Regions from separate parts of the Citrobacter freundii ATCC 8090 genome, predicted to be linked through region 1. Evidence: predicted binding sites of a transcription regulator. Region 1 holds the regulator's gene; the other holds the start of a gene.
The links. Region 1 encodes PurR, which represses purine synthesis genes. Its sites were predicted from a motif close to CANGCAAACGTTTGCNTG; they were not measured.
Positions count from the first base shown of each region.

Region 2: purH (bifunctional phosphoribosylaminoimidazolecarboxamide formyltransferase/IMP cyclohydrolase) is a predicted target of PurR. The motif match lies at 2,466-2,483, and genes of this name have one in related genera.

Region 1 covers NZ_CP049015.1:2,283,916-2,288,770, forward strand. The annotation lists gene punC (purine nucleoside transporter PunC) at 185-1,390, opposite strand; gene punR (DNA-binding transcriptional activator PunR) at 1,504-2,436, shown strand; gene purR (HTH-type transcriptional repressor PurR) at 2,433-3,458, opposite strand; gene cydH (cytochrome bd-I accessory subunit CydH) at 3,756-3,845, shown strand; gene G4551_RS10990 (MFS transporter) at 4,021-4,855, shown strand, end outside.
Region 2 covers NZ_CP049015.1:4,657,733-4,662,587, reverse strand. The annotation lists gene purD (phosphoribosylamine--glycine ligase) at 1-754, opposite strand, end outside; gene purH (bifunctional phosphoribosylaminoimidazolecarboxamide formyltransferase/IMP cyclohydrolase) at 770-2,359, opposite strand; rRNA gene G4551_RS22325 (16S ribosomal RNA) at 2,981-4,522, shown strand; rRNA gene G4551_RS22320 (23S ribosomal RNA) at 4,758-4,855, shown strand, end outside.

The DNA of each region.
Region 1 (4,855 bases):
GTAGAACAGAGGAAGGGAGGAACCCTTGCCGAAAAGACCATCCGTGGGAATACGGGAACATTCTTGTTCCCGCTAACACATAAAAATTATCGTTTTTTTAACATCCGGAAATCAGTATAGGCCTGAACTTTTGACGATTCAACCGATAATTCTTAGCGGGCTAATTAATTGCCCGCGACAATTATTAGTGAGACTCTCCATGGGCAATTTGCGCGCGGTCATCTGTTTGCGGGGCGTCAGTTTTCTGCGATTGCATTTTGTAACCTACAGCAGCCAGCAATACCGTGGTCAGCATAACGCTGGTAGTGGTGAGCAGCGGGGTAGCAATCAACCAGGAAACGACAAGGCTTGCCAGGAAGCATAAACCCAGTTGCAGCGTATTCTGCAATGCGGCAGCGCGTCCAGTGGCCTGTGGGAAAGGGCGTAATGCCTGCGCGACAACGATAGGGTAGATTGCGCCGTTCGCAATCGCCATAACGCAGAATGGGATCAGGATTTCAGCCAATGCGACATGATGAATAAAGCCGGTCGCCCAGGTGCCTACAACGCTGAAGGCATACAGAATGAGTAACCAGGGCAGCAGCTGACGACCCTGCCATTTTTGCAGCGCAGCACGACAGCCGTAACCACCGATTAAAAAGGCGATAGTTTGCGGAACATAGCTCAGACCAATTACCGCTGGGCTATAACCCATTTCGCTAAGGATGAACGGGGAACCCGTCAGCCATGCAAAAAAGCTCGCGGAACAGGCGGCATAAATCAGCACGTTTCCACGGTAAGTTTTCGAGCGCAGCAAGGTGGTGAAAGTCAGTTTATCCTGGCTGTCATCGCGTGCTTTAGCTGTAGGCTTTAAACGCAGCGCCGGAAGCATCAGAATCAGAGTAATGGCGAATAGGGTGGCAAAAATGGCCTGCCAGGAAAAATGTACCAGGATCCAACTACCTAATAACGGGGCGAGGGCAGGTGATAACCCGACCAGCGGCATAATGGTGGCAAAGATGCGGTTTACTTTTTGTGAAGGATAATAGTCGGTAACCAGCGCTTGCCAGATAACCGATGCTGCACAGACGCCAACGGCCTGAACAAATCGCAGTACCAGCAGGCCTGTGGCGTTTTCAACCCACAGCATGCCCAGACTGCCCAGTGCGAAAATAGATAAACCCAGCAGCAAAATAGGCTTGCGACCATAGTGGTCAGAGAGCGGTCCCCACAGCAGTTGTGCGACGGCAAAACCGGCTAAGAACAAGCTCAGGCTAGCGCTGACGGCAGATGCAGGCGTTTGCAGATCGGACTGAATTGCGGCGAAGGCGGGCAGATACATATCTGTTGCCAGAAAGCCGAGCACGCTAAGGCCCGCTAGCCAGACTAAAAACCCTTTCCCAGGTTGCATCATTATTTCTCTTTTTTTAGCAATAGAACAATGCCGCTGAGTGTAGTGAGTGTAATTCTCGCTGTGAAACGCTAATATTTGCTTACTGATTTCAAAATTTTTGCAGGCAGAATATGTGGTCGGAATATTCACTTGAAGTGGTTGATGCGGTTGCGCGTAACGGTAGCTTTAGTTCAGCCGCACAGGAGCTACACCGTGTACCTTCGGCGGTAAGCTACACTGTGCGCCAACTGGAAGAGTGGCTGGCGGTACCACTTTTTGAGCGACGCCATCGGGATGTGGAATTAACGCCTGCCGGGGCATGGTTTTTAAAAGAAGGTCGCTCTGTTATCAAAAAAATGCAGATCACGCGCCAGCAATGCCAGCAAATTGCCAACGGCTGGCGCGGGCAGCTGGCGATCGCAGTCGATAACATTGTCCGCCCGGATCGTACCCGACAGATGATCGTGGATTTCTACCGTCACTTTGATGATGTGGAGTTGTTAGTTTTTCAGGAAGTGTTTAACGGCGTATGGGACGCGCTGTCCGATGGACGCGTGGAGCTGGCCATCGGCGCCACACAGGCGATTCCGGTAGGGGGACGCTATACCTTCCGCGATATGGGAATGCTGAGCTGGAGCTGCGTGGTAGCCAGCCATCATCCACTGGCGTCAATGCCCGGACCGCTAAGTGATGATACGTTGCGCAACTGGCCGTCACTGGTACGCGAAGATACCTCCCGTACGCTGCCAAAGCGTATTACCTGGCTGCTGGATAACCAAAAACGCGTCGTCGTGCCCGACTGGGAATCTTCTGCGACCTGTTTGTCCGCGGGATTATGCGTGGGCATGGTACCGACGCATTTTGCCAAGCCGTGGATCGATAGCGGCAAGTGGGTTGCGCTGCAACTGGAGAACCCCTTTCCTGATGCTGCATGCTGTCTGACATGGCAGCAGAACGATACGTCACCGGCATTGAGGTGGCTGCTGGACTATTTAGGGGATAGTGAAACGTTGAACAAGGAATGGCTGCGGGAGCCAGATGAGACTCCCGCACAACAGGCTTAACGGCGGTAATCGCGGAACGGACCGTCGGCAACGGAGCGACGCTCAACCAGACGTGGATGCACCTCGATAGACTGTGACTCTTCACGTTTATTCACGATACGGTCTAACAGCATGTTGAAGGCCGTTTCACCTAGTGAATCCTTCGGCTGGTGAATAGTCGTTAAGGCCGGCGTGAAGAAGCGGGCGTTGCGCACGTTGTCGTAGCCGATGAGTGAGACATCCTGTGGCACGCGCAGACCCATTTCGTCAGCGGCGCACAGCGCACCCATCGCCATAATATCGCCACCGCAGAAGACAGCGGTCGGACGATGCGACTGCGACAGAATTTGCTGCATGGCGCGATAGCCGGACTCAGGCTCGAAATCGCCCTGGACAATCCAGTTATCAGGCACTTTAATCAGCGCTTCTTCCATCGCTTTCATAAAGCCCGCCAGACGCCCGGCCCCGGTGTTACGTTCCATTGGACCTGGGATCACGCCAATTTCACGATGACCGCGTTCTACCAGATACCGACCCGCCATGTAACCGCCTTCGAAGGCGTTATCAATGACCGTATCGGTAAAGTCGGCTTTAGCTTCGCCCCAGTCCATGACGACCATCGGAATATGGCGATACTCTTCGAGCATCGAAAGCAGCGACTCCGGATACTCAGAACACATCACCAGCAGACCATCAACGCGCTTTTGCGCCATCATCGACAGATAGGCCTGCTGCTTTTCGAGACTGTTCCATGCGTTACCCAGAATCAGCGTATAGCCTTTCTGGAAACAGTTTTTCTCCACGGCTTCGATAATTTCTGCGAAATAGGCCGCTTCGCTGCTGGTCGCCAGCAAGCCAATAGACTTGGTGTGATTCACCTTCAGGCTGCGGGCAACTGCGCTCGGAGAATAGTGCAGTTCTTTGATCGCTGCCCAGACAGCATTACGCGTTTCTTCCGCGACAAAGCGCGTCTTGTTAATTACGTGTGATACGGTTGTAGTGGAAACGTTTGCTCGCTTCGCTACATCTTTAATTGTTGCCATTACATCTCACTCCAGACCATATCCTAAGCTCCTGAGAATACTCCAGGTAAACGTTTGCCTTTACACACCCTTAGCGCAACGTAAGGGTTGCGGCACGCCGGGAAAACGACACGGAACGTCAGGAAGGGGTCAATGGCCGGTACGCTAATCAAGTAAGCGTGGAATTTTGTCTGATCTTAACGAAAAGGGGAAGAGTTAAAAGCAGTTATCAATATAAATCGTGAGAGATTTTTGCTTTCAAGTGTGTAAAAATGCGCAATATCACTTTTTGTGTGGGAATAAAAAGGAGAAAACTTGATGAGCACCGATCTGAAATTTTCGTTAGTGACTACCATTATTGTTCTGGGTTTGATCGTCGCGGGTGGCCTGACCGCAGCGCTGCATTGATTTCCCCGAGGGAGTTAGCTCTCCCTCACTCTTTCCGCTCGTCTATCTCTTCTATTGTTTGCGAATAAGCAAAAGTCTTTTGCAATTTTGTTAACTTTATTAATTTTGCGATCAATGTCATGCTTTTGACTCTTATTTTATGTCGCGCCACGGCTCGACGTTACGGAGTCGCAATATGAAACTCAATTATCCTTTACTGGCGCTGGCGATCGGAGCGTTTGGCATAGGCACCACCGAATTTTCGCCAATGGGATTATTGCCCGTCATAGCCAAAGGTGTGGATGTCTCGATTCCGGCGGCCGGCATGCTGATCAGCGCCTATGCGGTAGGTGTGATGGTAGGTGCACCGCTGATGACATTGCTGCTGTCTCATCGCGCGCGACGTAATGCTTTGATATTCCTGATGGCGATTTTCACGCTGGGTAATGTGCTTTCGGCTATCTCGCCGGATTACACCACGCTAATGCTATCGCGTATTTTGACCAGTCTTAACCATGGGGCCTTTTTTGGTCTCGGTTCAGTGGTTGCTGCCAGTGTTGTACCCAAACATAAGCAGGCCAGCGCCGTAGCAACGATGTTTATGGGGTTAACCATCGCCAATATTGGTGGCGTTCCGGCGGCGACATGGCTTGGTGAAACCATCGGTTGGCGCATGTCATTTATGGCCACTGCGGGTCTGGGCGTCATTGCTATGGTCAGCCTGTTCTTCTCCTTACCCAAGGGTGGAGCCGGAGAGCGCCCGGATGTTCGCAGCGAACTGGCGGTACTTATGCGCCCACAGGTGTTGTCGGCGTTACTGACTACTGTACTGGGTGCTGGGGCGATGTTCACGCTTTATACCTACATCTCGCCAGTTCTGCATACTATCACTCATGCCACTCCGGCATTTGTTACCGGGATGCTGGTGTTGATAGGCATTGGTTTCTCGATCGGTAACTACTTTGGTGGCAAGTTTGCTGACCGTTCAGTCAACGGTACGTTGAAAGGCTTTTTACTGCTGCTGATGGTTA
Region 2 (4,855 bases), 2.4 Mb from region 1:
TGATACGTTCCATGGTGCGCTGGTGGACTTCGTCAGTTACTACCGGAGCAGGGGAGTAGGCACCCATCCCGCCGGTGTTCGGGCCGGTGTCGCCATTGCCCACGCGCTTGTGGTCCTGGCTGGTGGCCATCGGCAGCACGTGCTCACCGTCGACCATGACAATAAAGCTCGCTTCTTCACCGTCGAGGAACTCTTCAATCACGATGCGGTGGCCCGCGTCGCCAAACGCGTTGCCGGCCAGCATGTCATGAACCGCGGCTTCGGCTTCCTCCAGCGTCATCGCCACGATAACGCCTTTCCCGGCAGCCAGGCCATCGGCTTTGATAACGATCGGCGCGCCTTTCTCGCGCAGGTAAGCCAGCGCAGGTTCGATTTCGGTGAAGTTCTGGTACTCCGCCGTTGGGATCTGGTGACGGGCGAGGAAATCTTTGGTGAAGGCTTTGGAGCCTTCCAGCTGCGCGGCACCTTCGGTTGGGCCGAAGATTTTCAGACCGGCGGCGCGGAAGGCATCAACCACGCCAATCACCAGCGGCGCTTCCGGGCCAACGATGGTCAGATCGATCTTCTCGTTCTGGGCAAAGTCCAGCAGCGCCGGGATATCGGTTACGCCGATGGCCACGTTTTGCAGCGTGGGTTCCAGCGCGGTGCCCGCATTGCCCGGGGCGACAAATACTGTTTCGACTTTTGGCGACTGCGCCGCTTTCCACGCCAGGGCGTGCTCGCGCCCGCCGTTGCCAATCACTAATACTTTCATCGTCTGCTCCGTGGATTAATGGCGGAAGTGGCGCATATCGGTAAATACCATCGCAATGCCGTGTTCATTGGCGGCGGCAATCACTTCGTCATCGCGAATAGAACCACCCGGCTGGATCACGCAGGTCACACCGGCGGCAGCAGCGGCATCAATCCCGTCGCGGAACGGGAAGAAAGCGTCAGAAGCCATTGCAGAACCTTTCACTTCCAGGCCTTCGTCGGCCGCTTTGATCCCGGCGATTTTCGCGGAGTACACGCGGCTCATCTGGCCTGCGCCTATGCCAATAGTCATGTTCTCTTTGGCATAAACAATGGCATTGGATTTCACGAACTTCGCCACTTTCCAGCAGAACAGCGCATCGCGCAGTTCCTGCTCGGTCGGCTGGCGTTTGGTCACTACGCGCAGTTCAACTTCGCTCACCATACCGAGGTCACGGTCCTGAACCAGTAGGCCGCCGTTCACGCGCTTGAAGTCCAGGCCCGGAACGCGCTGCGTCCATTGGCCGCAGACCAGCACGCGAACGTTCTGCTTGGCAGCGGTAATTTTCAGTGCTTCTTCGGTGGCGGATGGGGCGATGATCACTTCCACGAACTGGCGGGAGATGATCGCCTGCGCGGTTTCAGCATCCAGCTCGCGGTTAAAGGCGATGATGCCGCCGAACGCGGAGGTCGGGTCGGTTTTATAGGCGCGGTCGTAAGCGTCAAGAATAGAGGTACTTACTGCTACGCCACACGGGTTAGCGTGCTTAACGATCACACAGGCTGGCTCGTTGAATTCTTTCACGCACTCCAGCGCCGCATCGGTATCGGCGATGTTGTTGTAGGAAAGTGCTTTGCCCTGTACCTGCTGCGCGGTGGCAACAGAGGCTTCTTTAACATTCTCTTCTATATAGAAGGCAGCCTGCTGGTGGCTGTTCTCGCCGTAGCGCATATCCTGCTTCTTAATGAAGTTCAGGTTCAGCGTACGTGGGAAGCGACCGGCGGCTTCTTTGCTTTCACCGTGGTAGGCCGGAACCATGCTGCCGAAGTAGTTGGCGATCATGCTGTCGTAAGCGGCGGTGTGTTCGAAGGCTTTAATCGCGAGATCGAAACGGGTGTCGAGGGTCAGAGAACCGTCGTTGGCATCCATCTCTTTAATAATGGCGTCGTAGTCGCTGCTCTTCACAACGATAGCTACATCTTTATGGTTCTTGGCAGCGGAGCGCACCATGGTCGGGCCGCCAATATCAATGTTCTCTACCGCATCTTCCAGAGAACAGCCTTCGCGGGCGACGGTCTGGGCGAATGGATACAGGTTAACAACCACCATATCGATAGGCGCGATACCATGTTGTTCCATTATTCCGTCATCCTGACCGCGACGACCAAGAATGCCACCGTGGACCTTCGGATGCAGGGTCTTCACGCGTCCATCCATCATTTCCGGGAAGCCGGTGTAATCGGAAACTTCGGTCACTGGCAGACCTTTCTCCGCTAACAGGCGCGCAGTGCCACCTGTAGACAGCAGCTCCACACCACGTGCGGAAAGTGCCTGAGCGAATTCGATGATACCGGCCTTGTCAGAAACACTGAGCAGAGCGCGGTGGACTGGACGACGTTGTTGCATGGTAAATCCCCTGGATTTGACTATTACAGAGAGCGTTAGGTGAATTCTTGGCTAAAAACTCAGCTAACGCCCCTTACGGGGCATCCTTGTTGTGCGGGGGCATTGTAACGAAAACGTTTGCGCAACGCTCGCGAATTTTTAATTTTCGATTTTGACCTCTTCTTTTTCAGTTGAAAGAGGCTGATATAACGAGAGGATCGTAGAAACGATCGTGTGGTTTGTGGATAACTCTGTGCGTAAATGGGTATAAGGCGGGGTTTTGCTGTGGAATGCAGCAGTCAGTCATTTTTCTGTCATTTAAGGGTTGCGGGCCACAGGAAACTCCCTATAATGCGCCTCCATCGACACGGCGGATGTGAATCACTTCACACAAACAGCCGGTTCGGTTGAAGAGAAAAACCTGAAAATGAGGGTTGACTCTGAAAGAGGAAAGCGTAATATACGCCACCTCGCGACAGAGCGCTAAAGCGCGTCGCAACTGCTCTTTAACAATTTATCAGACAATCTGTGTGGGCACTCGAAGATACGGATTCTTAACGTCGCAAGACGAAAAATGAATACCAAGTCTCTGAGTGAACATACGTAATTCATTACGAAGTTTAATTCACGAGCATCAAACTTAAATTGAAGAGTTTGATCATGGCTCAGATTGAACGCTGGCGGCAGGCCTAACACATGCAAGTCGAACGGTAGCACAGAGGAGCTTGCTCCTTGGGTGACGAGTGGCGGACGGGTGAGTAATGTCTGGGAAACTGCCCGATGGAGGGGGATAACTACTGGAAACGGTAGCTAATACCGCATAACGTCGCAAGACCAAAGAGGGGGACCTTCGGGCCTCTTGCCATCGGATGTGCCCAGATGGGATTAGCTAGTAGGTGGGGTAACGGCTCACCTAGGCGACGATCCCTAGCTGGTCTGAGAGGATGACCAGCCACACTGGAACTGAGACACGGTCCAGACTCCTACGGGAGGCAGCAGTGGGGAATATTGCACAATGGGCGCAAGCCTGATGCAGCCATGCCGCGTGTATGAAGAAGGCCTTCGGGTTGTAAAGTACTTTCAGCGAGGAGGAAGGCGTTGTGGTTAATAACCGCAGCGATTGACGTTACTCGCAGAAGAAGCACCGGCTAACTCCGTGCCAGCAGCCGCGGTAATACGGAGGGTGCAAGCGTTAATCGGAATTACTGGGCGTAAAGCGCACGCAGGCGGTCTGTCAAGTCGGATGTGAAATCCCCGGGCTCAACCTGGGAACTGCATCCGAAACTGGCAGGCTAGAGTCTTGTAGAGGGGGGTAGAATTCCAGGTGTAGCGGTGAAATGCGTAGAGATCTGGAGGAATACCGGTGGCGAAGGCGGCCCCCTGGACAAAGACTGACGCTCAGGTGCGAAAGCGTGGGGAGCAAACAGGATTAGATACCCTGGTAGTCCACGCCGTAAACGATGTCGACTTGGAGGTTGTGCCCTTGAGGCGTGGCTTCCGGAGCTAACGCGTTAAGTCGACCGCCTGGGGAGTACGGCCGCAAGGTTAAAACTCAAATGAATTGACGGGGGCCCGCACAAGCGGTGGAGCATGTGGTTTAATTCGATGCAACGCGAAGAACCTTACCTACTCTTGACATCCAGAGAACTTAGCAGAGATGCTTTGGTGCCTTCGGGAACTCTGAGACAGGTGCTGCATGGCTGTCGTCAGCTCGTGTTGTGAAATGTTGGGTTAAGTCCCGCAACGAGCGCAACCCTTATCCTTTGTTGCCAGCGATTCGGTCGGGAACTCAAAGGAGACTGCCAGTGATAAACTGGAGGAAGGTGGGGATGACGTCAAGTCATCATGGCCCTTACGAGTAGGGCTACACACGTGCTACAATGGCATATACAAAGAGAAGCGACCTCGCGAGAGCAAGCGGACCTCATAAAGTATGTCGTAGTCCGGATTGGAGTCTGCAACTCGACTCCATGAAGTCGGAATCGCTAGTAATCGTGGATCAGAATGCCACGGTGAATACGTTCCCGGGCCTTGTACACACCGCCCGTCACACCATGGGAGTGGGTTGCAAAAGAAGTAGGTAGCTTAACCTTCGGGAGGGCGCTTACCACTTTGTGATTCATGACTGGGGTGAAGTCGTAACAAGGTAACCGTAGGGGAACCTGCGGTTGGATCACCTCCTTACCTTAAAGAAACGTTCTTTGTAGTGCTCACACAGATTGTCTGATGAATGATGAACTTCTGAATGTACTTTCGAGTGCATTAAGAAGTTTTGCTCTTTAAAAATCTGGATCAAGCTGAAAATTGAAACGACACACTGTTTCATTTCTCCGTAATAAGAAATGAAAAATGGTGTGTTCGAGTCTCTCAAATTTTCGCAAGTCGATGATGAATCGAAAGAAACATCTTCGGGTTGTGAGGTTAAGCGACTAAGCGTACACGGTGGATGCCCTGGCAGTCAGAGGCGATGAAGGACGTGCTAATCTGCGATAAGCGTCGGTAAGGTGATATGAACCG